Regions from separate parts of the Rhizobium zaerense genome, predicted to be linked through region 3. Evidence: predicted binding sites of a transcription regulator. Region 3 holds the regulator's gene; each other region holds the start of a gene.
What was found. The regulator LexA, encoded in region 3, represses DNA repair genes until DNA is damaged. The targets are predictions, from matches to a motif close to TGTTCNNNNTGTGTTCNG.
Positions count from the first base shown of each region.

Region 1 (5,050 bases), 1.3 Mb from region 3:
GCTCGAACCTGTGCCAGAGCTGCCGGCCTTTGCCATGGTGCTCGCCAATCCGCTGAAGGGCGTTTCGACGCCCGAGGTTTTCCGCCGGCTGGCGGAGAAAAACAATCCGGCTCTGCGCCTGGCACCGAGCCGGCTTCAGACTGCCGACTGGCTCGCGGCAATTGCTGCTGCCCGCAACGACCTGGAGCCGCCGGCGCGCGAACTCCTGCCCGAGATCACGGCAATCTCGGCGATGCTGCAAGCGAAGGGCGCGCTTTTGACCCGCATGTCCGGTTCCGGCGCCACCTGTTTCGGCATATTTGCGAGCATGACTGCTGCCGAAGATGCTGCGGCAGCTCTTCACGACGCGCGCCCTGACTGGTATTTCCAGGCGACGGAAACCGTTTCGGGAGGTGCATGATGGCAGATCTGGACGAAAAACGGCCCTTCATCGCGGTCGGCATTGCGGTTCTGACTGTCTCGGATACCCGCACGCCGGAGACGGACAAGTCAGGCGATACGCTGGCGGCGCGGATCACGGAGGCGGGCCACAGGCTGGTCGACCGGGGAATTGTGCCCGATGATCGCGAAAAGATTGCCGCGCGAGTGAAGGCCTGGACTGAGAACGAAGATATAGACGTCGTCATCACCACTGGCGGCACCGGCTTTACCGGCCGCGATGTGACGCCCGAGGCGCTGGAACCTTTATTCGAAAAGCGGATGGACGGCTTTTCCGCCATATTCCACCGGATCTCCTACGAGAAGATCGGCACGGCGACGATCCAGTCGCGCGCCACGGCAGGTGTTGCCAACGCCACCTTCATCTTCGTGCTGCCGGGTTCGCCCGGCGCCTGCCGGGATGCCTGGGACGGCATTCTGAAAGGACAGCTCGACTATCGCAGCGTGCCGTGCAATTTCGTCGAGATCATGCCGCGTCTTGACGAGCACCTGAAACGCGGCGCGACCAGATAGACTGCCTGCGACAGCGGCATCGCCTAAGGCGCGTCACAGTATTTCAGATTCGCTCCTTGCGCTTCAGGTCTTTGTTTTTACGCATGTCGTTATCGCAAAACCGCAGCACACTTTTGCGCGACATGCGTTATGTCGCAATGGCCGGCAGGACGGGCATCGTGTCCCAGCTATCACCCGACAGCAGGACGCAGCTTATGCCATGAACATCCGTGACGATGAGTGTCCAGGTGCCGCTTTCGGCGGCATAGACCTCGAGAATGGCGTTCTGGTTGATCAGTCCGACTGCCGTGAGCTTTTCGGCGAAGTTCTTGTCCAGGAAATTGACGATTTCGGGTCGGCCTGCGCAACTGCGCATCATCTGCGATGCTACCGAATGCGGATGCGCGATCACCATTGTCGGCAATATGACGGCTATGAGGCCGAAGACCATACTGCGTACGCCGTAGACCCTACCGCGTGTCATGACGCACCTCCTTTCGCCGGGAACCCGGCAGAAAAGGAGATTTTCGCTGACCTGTTCTGCCGTTCACCGGCATTCCATGGCCATTCCGTTGCGAAGCGAGGCGCTTCGACGGCGCCATGATTGAATTATAGCGCGAAATCCTATTGGGCGCCATCTTTTGCGCGAACGGTGGAGAGGGTCGCGACACCTACCGCGCAGCGCGGGCGGCCCAGGAGGGAATGAGTTCACTCGCCAGCCGGCGCGGCTTCTGGCCCTTGACGAATTCGGTGAGCCGCATGCCGCTTTTGGCGATGGCGAGCGCCTGCTTCTTCGGCAGGAGAAAGCCGAGTTCCAGCGGCGGCACGGTCCGGCCGACACGCTGGAAGAACGGGCGCCGGTAGCCGCGCGATGCGGTGAAGCGCGCCGGCAGCTTGTTCAGCGCCACATATTCGGCGATCTCATCGATCCAGCCGGCCTGGGGTCTTGCACCCGGCTCGACGAAAAGCAGCCATTCGCCGCGGGCAGCGCGGACGATGTCCTTGATATCCCATTGCGAATGGAAGCGGCAACCGGCGGCGTCGGCCACCCGCGAGGTGCCGTCGCGCGAGCCGTGATCGAGCACGACCACATCGCTCACCAGCCCCTCCACCGCGCCCGCCACCAGTACCGATAAAGTCTGTGCCAGCTCAGATTCCTGATCCTGACATTCGAGAACAACCGTCAACATTGACTATTTATAATGCGCCGCACAAATTTTTGCCAGCGCCGTTTTCCTCATTTTGTTCTTGCATTGTTCTCTTTTTGCGGATAGGAATTTAATCAGCAAAACGGGCGACGGCGATGGCTTTTCGCCGCGGGAGAATCCGATGAGAGAGCAGTCCCTGGCAGGGCAGGCCGCATTCGCGCCTGCCAATACGGCAGATATTGCCGATGCGATGATCGTTTCCTCCGGTCTGAGGGTCGAGGTCGATCGGCGTCGTGGGCGTGGGGCGGGACTGAACCCGACAGGTCGATTCGAAGCGCAGCAGCGCGAGACCGTCGACGACGGCTGGCAGACGTGGGAAGAATTGCCGCCGTTCAAGACGGAAGTGCAGGTCGAAAAACCGCGCACGGCGATCACCCGTAACGAATCGCCGGACATTTCCTTCGACCGCTCGATCAATCCTTATCGCGGCTGCGAGCACGGCTGCATCTATTGTTTCGCCCGGCCGACACACGCCTATATGGGGCTTTCTGCGGGGCTCGATTTCGAGACGAAGCTGTTTGCCAAGCCCGATGCGGCAAAACTCTTGGAGCGGGAACTCGCCAAGCCCGGCTACAAGGTGCGGGTGATCGCGATCGGCACCAATACCGATCCCTATCAGCCGATCGAGAAGGAATGGCGCATCATGCGCGGCATCCTCGAGGTGTTGAACAAGGCGAACCATCCAGTATCGATTGTCACCAAGTCGGCGATGATCCTGCGCGATCTCGACATTCTGCAGGAGATGGCAAGCAAGAATCTAGTGCGTGTAGGCATCTCGGTGACCACGCTGGATCGCAAGCTTGCCCGGACGATGGAGCCGCGTGCCGCCACGCCGCCGCGGCGCCTGGAGACGATCCACACGCTGGCCGAAGCAGGCATCCAGACGGCTGTGATGGCCGCCCCGCTCATCCCGGCGCTGAACGACCACGAGCTGGAGCGCATCCTCGAATCGGCCAAGGCTGCCGGTGCTGCCGAGGCGAGCTATGTCATCCTCAGACTGCCGCTCGAGGTCAGTCCGCTGTTTCGCGATTGGCTGCTGCAGCATTATCCCGATCGTTATCGGCATGTGATGTCGCTGGTGCGCTCGATGCGCGGCGGCAAGGATTATGACGCCGAATTCGGCAAGCGCATGAAAGGCGCCGGTCCCTATGCTTGGCAGATCGCCCGGCGCTTTGAAATGGCAGCCCGACGTTTCGAGTTGACGCGCCGCAGCGTGCCGCTACGCGACGATCTGTTCGTGCCGCCAGACGGCAGCGGCGTGCAACTATCGCTGCTCTAACCTTTTGTTTCCACGCAATTCCGGCAAAACCGCTCCGCGCTTTGTCTGGAATTTCCTCTAACGTTTTACGCAATTCCGGACGGAAAACCGCTGCACACTTTTCCTGGATTTTCCTCTAACCTTTACGCAATTCCGGACGGAAAACCGCTGCACACTTTTCCTGGAATTGCTTCTAGCTTGCGCATCGGCGCTCGACAAAACCGCCCTGTTTTCGAGCCCGAGCGCAAATCCCGCGGATGGCCCTGACCGCCACCATCCGCCGGAGCGTCCCCGGCCGCCGCCCTGATCCGGGGACTTGCGGGCAATCGGGTTGGCGTGCGAGGTTCAGCCGCATGAAACCTCGCACGCCACCCGATTCTCCCCTGCTTTTCGACACGGTTCCGCTCGTGCCGGATTTCCGACTGGAGCTCAAAGCCCGCAAGGCCGGCCACTGGCCGGTCGCGGGTGCCGACGAGGCAGGCCGCGGGCCGCTGGCGGGACCCGTCGTGGCTGCCGCCGTCATCCTTGATCCCCGGCGCATCCCTGAGGGCCTGAACGATTCCAAGCAGCTTTCGGCGCAACGGCGCGAGGAACTGTTCGTGCAGATTCTGGCAACTGCGACCGTTTCCATCGCCTCCTCCAGTTCGACGCGTATCGACGAGACGGATATCCGCAAGGCAAGCCTCGACGCCATGCGCCGCGCCATCTGCAGCCTCGCCATTCCGGCAAGCTACGTGCTGACCGACGGCCTCGACGTGCCGCCCGGCCTCGATTGCCCCGGACAGGCCGTGGTCAAGGGTGATGCCCGCTCGGTCTCGATCGCCGCCGCTTCGATTGTCGCCAAGGTGACGCGTGACCGGATGATGGCGCGAGCGCATAAGGTATTTCCGGATTACGGCTTTGCCGCGCATGTGGGCTATGGCACGGCTCAGCACCGCGCCGGCATCGAGAGACACGGCCCCTGCTCGCTGCACCGGATGAGCTTCAGGCCGTTGCGCAAGGTCGAAGATGGTCCTGAGACGGATGAACTGCTTTCCGAATAGATCGCCCACAGAAGACCTGGCAAATGAAAAGTCCGCGGTATGCTCTGTGAAAGGGGCGCGAGGAACGGAGAGGTCGCGACATGTCCTCTTCTCCCCAGCGGGGAGAAGGTGCCGGCAGGCGGATGAGGGGGCCGCACGGCACAATCACGCTCCCACTTACCTATCCGCCGCGACGGCAACGCCATGTGTCCCAGCGCGCGCATCGGCATTGTAGGAAAGATCGGATTCGCGGCCCCCTCATCCGCCCTACGGGCACCTTCTCCCCGCTGGGGAGAAGAGGGAATCGAGACGTTGTGGCATGTCCCTTCGCCCTGTTTACAACGGTTCGAAGACGGCTCGAGAAACGTGATTCGACCCAGGCGAAGGTGGCGATGCCGGTTCAACGGTACCGCATTGTCCTCGGCCCCAAGCCGAGTAAAGACCAAGCCTTGCCAGCAAAAGAAGAGGCCGGGACATGCCCGGCCTTCCTCTCAATCTTTTTCAAAGTTGCTTAGTTCAGCCGCGTCTTGACCTGGCCGACGGCGTCGCCGAAGAGCTCGGACTGAACCTTGACGTCGGCCCTTTTGGAAAGCACGGTTTCGGCGGCCGCGATTGCGAGATCGACGGCGGCG
Region 1 is NZ_CM132690.1:4,443,819-4,448,868, forward strand. It holds gene ACS4RR_RS22145 (4-(cytidine 5'-diphospho)-2-C-methyl-D-erythritol kinase) at 1-400, shown strand, start outside; gene moaB (molybdenum cofactor biosynthesis protein B) at 400-951, shown strand; gene ACS4RR_RS22155 (hypothetical protein) at 1,079-1,414, opposite strand; gene ACS4RR_RS22160 (glycosyltransferase family 2 protein) at 1,602-2,120, opposite strand; gene ACS4RR_RS22165 (PA0069 family radical SAM protein) at 2,260-3,417, shown strand; gene rnhB (ribonuclease HII) at 3,750-4,439, shown strand; gene ACS4RR_RS22175 (F0F1 ATP synthase subunit B) at 4,930-5,050, opposite strand, start outside.
Region 1: ACS4RR_RS22165 (PA0069 family radical SAM protein) is a predicted target of LexA. The motif match lies at 2,174-2,191, and genes of this name have one in related genera.

Region 2 (5,050 bases), 1.1 Mb from region 3:
CGCTCACGGGGGCGGCTTGCCAGCCAATGCGCTAGAGATCAGGGACGACACGATGAATTTCCGCATGATGACCGCGGCCGGGCTTGCCATTGCGCTTGCCGGATGCACGACCATTCCTTCCGCCGGCAACCCGATCGAGGCCCGCTGGGTGGGCAAATCGGCCGGCGTCTTCTTTGCCGCTTACGGGCCGCCGATCAGCGACAGCGAGCAAGGATCGAGCACCATCTATACCTGGCGGGGCGGCTACAAGACCGTGCGCATCCCGGCGAAATATGCCGAAGGCGCCGATGGCAAGCGCGGCAAGCAGATCGCGTCGGCCCGCACCGCCTATCTGCGCTGCCAGGCCGAAATCACCACCAACTCCGATTACACGATCCGCGACATCCGCACCGTCGCCGACATCCCCGGCGTCAACGGCCCGTCCTATTGCGCGGAGTTTCTGGCGCCCGAACAGAAGTAACGGACGGTTTCCTCGGCACGGGGCCATTGTTGCTTGGTGCCGAGAGCCGCCCCTCATCCGGCTGCCGCCACCTTCTCCCCGCTCGCGGGGCGAAGGGACAACGCCGCGACCTCTCCGTTCCACACCAACCTCTGGCAGGGCACGTCCCCTCGCCCCGTTTACGGGGGTCCGCAGGACGGGGCGAGACACGTGGCTCGACCCCGGTAAGGTTGCAGTGAGGGGCTGAGTTTTCAACAAACTCACCGCAACTGATGACTCCAGCCCTCACGCCGCCTCCCCGCCTGCACCGCAGCTTCCGCCAGCTTCCGGGCCGCGACGAAATCCACCTTGCCCGAACCGAGCACCGGCACCTTGCCGATCCTGACCTCGGCCGGCACCATCATGTCCATGGCGCCCTTGGATTTGGCGTATCAGATGCATGTGGAATTCTCCTCGTCCCGCAAACTTCGGAGGTCCGAGGAGGTTCCGCCCGGCTCGAAATCGCGGATATCTGGTGGATGAAACCAATGGGGCGACGGACGGTCGCGCGTCGTTCAAGGATGTGCACCGGGCGCCTATGGCAGCCGGAGACGCAAGGTTGCGTCGTCGCACCGATCAAAAATTGGGCTGGTCCTGGGCTCTTGAACGGTCCGCTGTCACCCACAATATCATTTCGATCAGGATCATTGGTGGCATGAAAGGAGGAAATAATGCCGCTGAACGATGTCCCATGGGTTCGGCCGGTGAGACTCCGGTTGCAGTGCGGTTTGGAGCGCGCCTTCACAAGCGTCTACGACGCCCTGGATTTTCTCGAAAACGAGTGGCCGCTGCGTCATGGAGAGCGCCATGATCGGGCGGTGAAGACGTGTCGCGGTGCCCTCAACGGCATCATACCGAGCATGGTCGCGCGGGAGGCTTTTGTCGCAGCCTGCCTCGAAGCCGGCATGCCGACGGTGCTGGCCCCCTGGACGGCCAAACCCGCCGCGCATCCGCCCAGGCCGGCGCGTCAGGTTGGCGACCGATATCAAAGACGCCACGCACATTGACGCGAGGAGAGCGCGAGCAAAGCTCAGGATGTCAGCGCGCGGCGTGACGCCGCTTCCGCCCAGCCGATGCTCGCGGCCTAAAAAGTCAGCCGCAGCTGCGGTTCCGCGGCCGGTGCTCGTCCTTCCAGCGAGGAGAGGGTGACGCCGAGCAGCCGTATGCCCTTTCGCGGCGGAAAGATCGGCGCGAGCAGCAGGTTGACCAGATCCTCGAGGTCGGCTATTGCCGGCAGGGGTGCCAGAACCGTCTTGCTGCGGGTGATCTGGCTGAAGTCGGCATATTTCACCTTGAGCGTCACTGTCTTGGCCGCGATGCCGTTGGCCTCGCAGTAAGCCCACACCTTTTCGATCAGCGGCTGGAGCCCTTCGCGAGCAGGCTCGAAGGCGTGGAGGTCCTCTGAGAAGGTATCTTCCGCGCCGACGGATTTGCGCACCCGGTCGGGCTTGACCTGGCGCTCGTCGATGCCGCGGGCGATGCCGTAAAAATAAGGCCCCGACTTGCCGAAATGCTCGACGAGGAACTCGAGTGTCTTCTCCTTGAGATCGGCGCCTGTTTCGATCCCGAGTTGATGCATCTTCTCGGTGGTTGCCGGTCCGACGCCATGGAATTTCCGGACGGGAAGCTGCTCGACGAAGGCCGGCCCGTTCTTCGGCGTGATCACAGCCTGGCCGTTCGGCTTGTTGAGGTCACTTGCCATCTTGGCAAGGAACTTGTTGTAGGAAATCCCGGCCGACGCGTTGAGGCCGGTGACCTGCTTGATCTTGGCGCGGATCTCCAAAGCCACCTCGGTGGCGATCGTCATGCCTTTCAGATTTTGCGTCACATCGAGATAGGCCTCGTCGAGCGACAGCGGCTCGATCAGCGGCGTGTATTCGGCAAAGATCTCACGGATCTGCTGCGACACCGCCTTGTAGACGGCAAAGCGCGGCGGCACGAAGATCAGGTCAGGACATTTGCGCTTGGCGGTCACAGATGGCATTGCCGAGTGAACACCGAATTTGCGGGCCTCATAGCTCGCCGCCGCCACCACACCCCGGGCGGCCGACCCGCCGACGGCAATCGGTTTGCCGCGCAAGTCCGCATTATCGCGCTGCTCGACCGACGCATAAAAAGCATCCATGTCGACATGGACGATTTTCCGGACTGGGGGTGAGCTTGTCTCGTTCATGGCGGTTTCAGCGATCGCGATGGGATCGGCCTCTGAAATTGCGCGCCGAAACAAAAACAGAACATAGCAGGCTTGGAATGCGATATCAACGATTCCAATCGGCGGCCGGGACCGCCGTCGAAACTACCAGCCGCCCGAGGCGTTGTCATGCTGTGGACATCGATATCAGGAGGCAGCCAATGGCGGACGACAGCACGACCACGATCCGAGCCAGGTTCGAAACACGCGAAGCCGCCGATCTGGCGGTCGAACATCTGGTTCAGCAGCATGGGATTTCGAGGCCCGACATCTTTATCCAGTCGGCAAGCGACCGGAACAGTGCCGGTTCGGCGCCATCAGGCGGGGATGCCTCTCATGACGACGGCGCCCGTCGCGATGGGCCACTCGAAGGCGAGATCGAGGTCTCGGTGGATATCGCATCCCGCCAGGTCGCCGCCGTCCAGCGCAGTCTCCGAGCTGCCGGCGCAGTGCGTGTATCGAGCCGCTGAGCGTGGCCGATAATCTCTCGAAATGCCGCGCCGAGCGCAATTTCAAGACGACCAGCGGCGCGACGAAATCGTCCTGGCTTCACGACGACGGGTTGTTCTTCCAGCGCAGCCAGTTGTCGAAAGCGATTTCAACAGGGTCTGCCTGTCGATCCTGCGGGGGATCACCGCGCCGGCGCCCGTCTCAAGACCCCTCCCCAACCCCTCCCCACAAGGGGGAGGGGCTAACGTGCCGCACTGCTTCACGTGACCCCGCATCGTACCAAACTAACGGTAACAGCCGGCAGGACCTCTCCTTTGGTCGCCGCCGGGACCACGGCTTGGCCCCTCCGCCTTGTGGGGAGGGGTTGGGGAGGGGTCTTGCAACGCGCCTGCAACAATTCCGGTTTGCGCCTGAGGGCTGCCACACGACGCCTACGCCGCCTCCCCCGCCTGCGCCGCCATCTCCGCCAGCTTGCGCGCCGCGACGAAATCGACCTTGCCGGAACCGAGCACCGGCACCTTGCCGATATTGACCTCGGCCGGCACCATCATGTCCATGGCGCCCTTGGATTTGGCGAAGGCGAGGAATTCGGCGCGGGTGGCGGTGGGGGCGTCGGTGAGCAGCACCAGGCGCTCGCCCTTCTTGGCGTCGGGCATCGAGGAGACGACCGAGAGGGCGCCCGGCCAGAGCTCGGCGGCGAGCGTTTCGACGGCGGCGAGCGAGATCATTTCGCCGCCGATCTTGGCGAAGCGCTTGGCGCGGCCGCGGATCTTGACGAAGCCGTCCTCATCGATGGTGACGATGTCGCCGGTATCGTGCCAGCCGTCGGCGAGCGGCTCGAGCACGCCGGGCTTTTCGGCGCGGAGGTAACCGGCCATGACATTGGCGCCGCGCACATGCAGCCTTCCGCCCTCATCGATGCCGGGCACCGGTTCGAGCTTCCATTCCATGCCGGGCAGGATTTTGCCGACCGTGCCCGACTTGTTGTACATCGGCGTGTTGATGGAAATGACCGGCGCCGTCTCGGTGACGCCATAGCCTTCGAGGATGCGCAGGCCGAATTTTTCCATATAGGTCTGGCGGGTCGCGGCCTTCACCGGCTCGGCGCCGGAGAAGATATAGCGGATCGAGCGGAAATCGTAGGGATGCGCCGTCCTGGCATAGCCGTTGAGGAAGGTGTCGGTGCCGAAGATGATCGTGGCGTTGGAGACATAGATCAGCTCCGGCACGATGCGGTAATGCAGCGGCGACGGATAGAAATAAACCGGCACGCCCGAGATCAGCGGCAGCACCGTGCCGGCCGTCAGCCCGAAGGAATGGAACACCGGCAGGATGTTGAACACCTTGTCGCCGCTGTGGAAATCGATGCGGGCGGCGGCCTGGGCGGCATTCGACAAGATATTGCGGTGGGTGAGCACCACGCCCTTCGGCGTGCCTTCGGAGCCCGAGGTGAAGAGGATGACGGCGGGATCGTCCGGCCGGCGCTTGACCAGCGGCTGGCTCTTGCGGAGAAGACCGATGATCTTGTCCTTGAATGAGATTTCAGCCCGGAGATCGTCGAGCCAGACGATCGTCACCTGCTTTTCCATCTCCTCGATCACGGCACCGAGCTTCGCCTGGGTGACGAAGGCGCGCGAGGTCAGCACATGTTTGACCTCAGCCGCCTTGCAGGCGGAGAGGATATTGGCGGCACCGGCGGTGAAGTTCAGCATGGCCGGCACCTTGCCCGCCGTCATCACGCCGAGAAGGGTGGCGGCGGCGCCATTGGCATTCGGCAGCATGACGCCGAGATTGTTTTCCGGGAAGCGGGCGCGGAACTTGGCGCCGAGCACGGCAGCCCCGGTGAGCAGCTTGCCATAAGTCAGCCGGCCGGTGACCGGATCTTCGACGGCAAGCTTTTTCATGCCGAATTCATGGCCTGCCCGAATGAC
Region 2 is NZ_CM132690.1:4,241,959-4,247,008, forward strand. It holds gene ACS4RR_RS21170 (hypothetical protein) at 53-460, shown strand; gene ACS4RR_RS21175 (hypothetical protein) at 700-849, opposite strand; gene ACS4RR_RS21180 (DUF982 domain-containing protein) at 1,150-1,485, shown strand; gene dinB (DNA polymerase IV) at 1,563-2,651, opposite strand; gene ACS4RR_RS21190 (hypothetical protein) at 2,831-3,139, shown strand; gene ACS4RR_RS21195 (acyl-[ACP]--phospholipid O-acyltransferase) at 3,551-5,050, opposite strand, start outside.
Region 2: dinB (DNA polymerase IV) is a predicted target of LexA. The motif match lies at 2,698-2,715, and genes of this name have one in related genera.

Region 3 (5,050 bases):
AGCGCTTTGATCCGTCATGCTGATCCTCCGAAATGGCGGTGGCGCCATAAAAGCGCCATAGGGGTTAAGCGTCCTCACCGATAGCTATATGATCGCGAAGCTAATGCCAAGTTACCGTGACGGCATTTTGTGCATTGCGGTATCACCTTTTAGGCACTGCAGCGATGAGCCGCACGCATATCGGAAGCCGATGATTCAACTCGTCTTTTGGCGCTTGCGATTTTCCCTCGTATTTCAATCGATTATGCTTGCCGGATTTGATCGGAGGTTGCATTCTGGCCGCCTTCGCAGCTGGGCTTGGGCGGCACATGCAGGAGTTGACCACAGTCGAATTGCGGCCGGAAGCAGGCGAAGGCCTCGCCGACTCCGCCGGTTTTTCTCCACCTGTCATGGTGACGCGCCCGACAAGAACGCAGTCGACGAGCCCCTTGCGGCACCGGCTGCCGGCAGCAGCCTCGCAATCGCTGCGTATCGGCATGCGGATGCTGAGCGAAGAGGCGGACCACGGCCGTCTGCTGCTTGTCTCGCCTGTCTTCCTCGGTGCCGGGTCAGCCTTCTGGTTTCTCGCGGCATCGGACTTTCCGCTCGTTGCATCGCTGCTCTGCCTGTTGCTGCTGATCGTCGCCGTTCTCATCGCCAGCCGCAGCCGGGCGGCATTGCGGGCAACGCTGCTGGCGCTTGCACTTGTGGCCTGCGGCATGGCCTCCGCGCAGCTCGAGAGCTGGCGGGCTTCGACCGTGATCCTCGATTCCGCCGTCACGACGACGGTGACCGGCCGTGTGGAACGGCGCGAAGGCGACGGTCGCGGCCGGTGGCGCTACATTCTTGCCGTCACCGGTACGGAGGCGCCGGAAGTGAAGCGGTCGCCCGAACGCATAACTGCGATCACCCGCGGCGCAGACGCGCCCATCGAGATCGGTGATATCATAACCGGCAGGGCGCGGCTGACGCCGCCGGCAGGTCCAGCACTTCCTGAGCTCAACGACTTCTCCTTCGGTGCCTATTTCGATGGAATCGGCGCGAACGGCTTCTTCTACGGCGCGCCGTCGAAGGTCGACTGGCAGGCAGGTCCGCAGGCGGCAAGATCGACGTGGGAAGCTCTGCTCGAAGGGCTCTACCGGCTGCGCAGCGGCATTGGCGACCGCATAAGGTCGATCTTGCCTGGCGACACCGGCGCTTTCGCCGCTGCTCTGGTGACGGACGAGCGGCGCGCCATCTCGAATGAGACGACGGAAGCGCTGCGCCAGTCCGGCCTGGCTCATATCGTCGCCATCTCCGGCCTCAACATGGCGCTGTCGGCCGGTATCTTCTTCGTTGGGTTCCGGATGTTGCTCAGCCTCTTTCCCGGCGTCGCTGAGGCCTATCCGACGAAGAAGATCGCTGCCGCCGGCGCGCTCATCGCCGTGACCGCCTATTTCCTGATCTCGGGCTTTGGGGTCTCTGCCGAACGCGCCTTCATCATGATGGCCATCATGTTGATTGCCGTCTTCTTCGACCGGCCGTCGATCAGCCTGCGCAATGTCGCGCTCTCCGCGCTCGTCATCATCGCCATTTCGCCGTCCGAGGTCTTGGGTCCGAGCTTCCAGATGTCCTTTGCCGCGACATTGGCGCTGGTCTCGGGCTATCAGCTGTGGAAGGACCGGCGCGTCCGCGAAAACGCCTTCCTCAAGCTGCCGATCATCAGGCCGGTCGTTACGGTTGCGGGTTTCTTCGGCGGCGTCTTCCTGACGTCGCTGATCGGCGGCTTTTCAACCGCGCTGTTTTCGATCGAGCATTTTCATCGCCTGACCGCCTATGGCCTGCCGGCAAACCTCGCGACGATGCCGATCATCTCCTTTATCGTCATGCCGGCCGGGCTGCTGGCGATGCTGCTCATGCCTTTCGGTCTGGATGTTTGGGCCTGGAAGGTCGTCGGATTCGGCCTCGATCTGGTGATCGCGGTCGCAAAGACGGTATCCGGCTGGGGCGGCAATATCGACGTTGGCCGTTTGCCCGGCTGGTATTTCGCGGTCGCCGTGGCAGGCTTTCTTCTGCTGACGCTGCTCCGGACGCGACTGCGCCATTCCGGCACATCGATCATCGCAGTCTCGACGCTCATCCTGTTCCTTCTACCGGTTCCCCGGCCGCCGGATCTGGTGATTTCGGAGGATGGCAATCTCGTCGCGGTCGTCGAGGCGGCAGCAATGGCGTCCAACCGTGAACGACCGCCGGATTTCATCTTCGACCAATGGCAGAGAGCGCTGGTCCTGCCGACGCATGATCCGCCGAAGATGCTGGATGGTCCTGCTATCCCGCCGGAGGGAGAAGACCGCCGCGTCAGGCTTTCCCGCGATCAGCAGACCGAAGCGAGGACCGCGATGCGTGCAGCCGCAGCGGCCGGTGAAGCAAACCGCTTTTCCTGCGTCAAAAAGGCCTGGTGCACATCAAGGCTTGGCAATGGCCAGGTCGTGGCCGTCATCGACAATGCCGCCTATCTCGGCCCCGCATGCGACGCCGCCGATATCGTCGTGACGTCGGTCCGCCTGCGCTTCAACAGCTGCCGCTCAGGTGCGACGCTCTTCACCGGTGAAACGCTGCGCAGGACCGGTTCCGTCGAGTTGCGCTTCACGAACGCCGGCCTGGAGGTGGCAACCGCATTCGATGCATTGTCGCGGCCATGGATGCGCCATCGCGCCTATGACTGGCGCAGCAATAGTTTTACCGAGCCCGGTCTAGCCAAGGTCAGTGATAGCGGCGAATAAGACCGACGAGCTTGCCCTGAACCTTGACACGGTCCGGCCCGAAAATCCGGGTCTCGTAAGCCGGGTTGGCGGCTTCGAGCGCAATCGAGGCGCCCTTGCGGCGGAAGCGTTTGAGTGTCGCTTCCTCGTCGTCGACGAGAGCAACGACGATGTCGCCAGGACTTGCGGTGCTGCCGTTGCGGATGATCACGGTGTCGCCGTCAAAGATGCCGGCGTCGATCATCGAATCGCCCTTGACCTCCAGCGCATAATGTTCACCGGAACCGAGCATGTCGGCCGGAACGACGATGTCGTGGGTGTTGTTCTGGATCGCCGAGATCGGAACACCGGCGGCGATGCGGCCCATGACCGGCACGGAGACCGAGTTGCCGTTGTCGGCGACGGGTTTTGCAGGGGCAGGAGCGGCGACCGGCTGTGGCTTGCCGAGGCTGCCCTCGATGACGCTCGGCGAAAAGCCACGCCGCGGCTGGATGCTGGGGCTGTAGGCCTCCGGAAGCTTGATGACCTCGATCGCGCGGGCCCGGTTCGGTAGGCGGCGAATGAAGCCACGTTCCTCGAGCGCTGTAATCAAGCGATGAATCCCGGACTTCGAAGCGAGGTCCAGGGCATCCTTCATTTCGTCGAAAGATGGCGGAACGCCGGATTCCTTCATGCGCTCATGAATGAAAAGGAGAAGCTCCTGTTGTTTGCGCGTGAGCATCGACGTTGTGACCTCGTGATTGAAACAAATCCAGAACAGACACTATATGTTCCATATGTGTTCCGCAAGTAGCTAAATTTCCGTAAAACTTGGCACCAACTCGTCGAGATTCTTATTTTCATTCGCCGGATTGGACACATGTCTTGCATTGAGGGTGGCGCTGTCGCACATCTCTTGCCGATTTGAGGAGGGATATGATGAACACGCATTCCACCAAACCGTACCCGCTGGATCATGTCGTGCTGCCGGTCGTCGACATCGATCTGGCGCGCGAAAGGCTCGGCAAGCTCGGCTTCACCGTTGCCGCCGATGCGCGCCATCCCTTCGGAACGGAGAATGCCTGCGTCTTCTTTGCCGACAAGACCTATCTGGAGCCGCTCGGGATCGCGAGCGTCGAGGAGAGCGAGGCATCGGCGCGACGAGGCAATGTCTTCACCGCTCGCAACCGGGCTTTCCGCTTCCGTTGCGGCGCGGAGGGGCTTTCGGCGGTGGCCTTCGGCAGCAAGGATGCCGGCATCGATCATCAGGATTTCGTCGGCAACGGGTCGAGCGCCGGGGAGATGCTGCAGTTCAACCGGCCGATGACGATGCCGGACGGCTCCGAGACGATTGCCGGCTTCAAGCTGGCTTTTGCCGGCGACCTGCGCGCGCCTGATCTCTTGCTCTTCACCGTCGAGCGTATCAATCCGCTGCCGGCCGACCGCGCCGCGCTGGAGACGCATGCCAATGGCGTGACCGGCATAACGGAGATCGCGCTTTGCGCGCCGGAACCGGCCGCATTCGCTGCCTTCGTCGGCCTTGCAGCGGCGCAATCGGCAGTCGAGAAAACCGGTTTCGGCGTCAATGTCGCGGCGTCAAATGCGAAAATCGGTCTGATGACGCCGGAAGGGCTGGAGGCCTATTTCGACATCGCCGGCTCATCCGCAGATCGCGGCCTGCGCGGCCGGGCAATCCTCTTTGCTGTTGCCGATCTTGCCGTGACAGAAGCGCATTTGGCTGCTAACGGGGTGACATACACGCGCAAGAACAATCGCATTCTGGTGAAGCCCGCGCCCGGGCAGGGCACGCTCTTCGCCTTCGAGGAAACACGATGAGCACTGATACGAATTCCGACGTCAGGGTCGGCGAAGGCCAAGGCCAGGTCACCTTTTCCAATACCGGCCGCCTGTCGCTAATTGCCGGTCCCTGCCAGATGGAGAGCCGCGACCACGCCTTCATGGTCGCCGGCACGCTGAAGGAGCTTTGCGGAAGGCTCGGCATCGGCCTCGTCTACAAGAGTTCCTTCGACAAGGCGAACCGGACCTCGCTCTCGGCCGAACGCGGTATCGGGATCGAAAAGGGCATGGAGGTCTTTGCCGACCTCAAGAAGGAATTCGGCTTTCCCGTCCTGACCGACGTTCATACCGCCGAACAATGCGCCGAGGTGGCAAAGATCGTCGACGTCCTGCAGATCCCGGCCTTCCTTTGCCGCCAGACCGACCTTCTTATTGCCGCGGCCAAGACCGGCCGCGTCGTCAACGTCAAGAAGGGCCAGTTCCTCGCTCCCTGGGATATGAAGAACGTTCTGAAGAAGCTCAATGCCAGTGGCAATCCGAACGTGCTGCTGTGC
Region 3 is NZ_CM132690.1:3,163,339-3,168,388, reverse strand. It holds gene gltA (citrate synthase) at 1-18, opposite strand, end outside; gene ACS4RR_RS15325 (ComEC/Rec2 family competence protein) at 309-2,741, shown strand; gene lexA (transcriptional repressor LexA) at 2,722-3,441, opposite strand; gene ACS4RR_RS15315 (VOC family protein) at 3,639-4,535, shown strand; gene kdsA (3-deoxy-8-phosphooctulonate synthase) at 4,532-5,050, shown strand, end outside.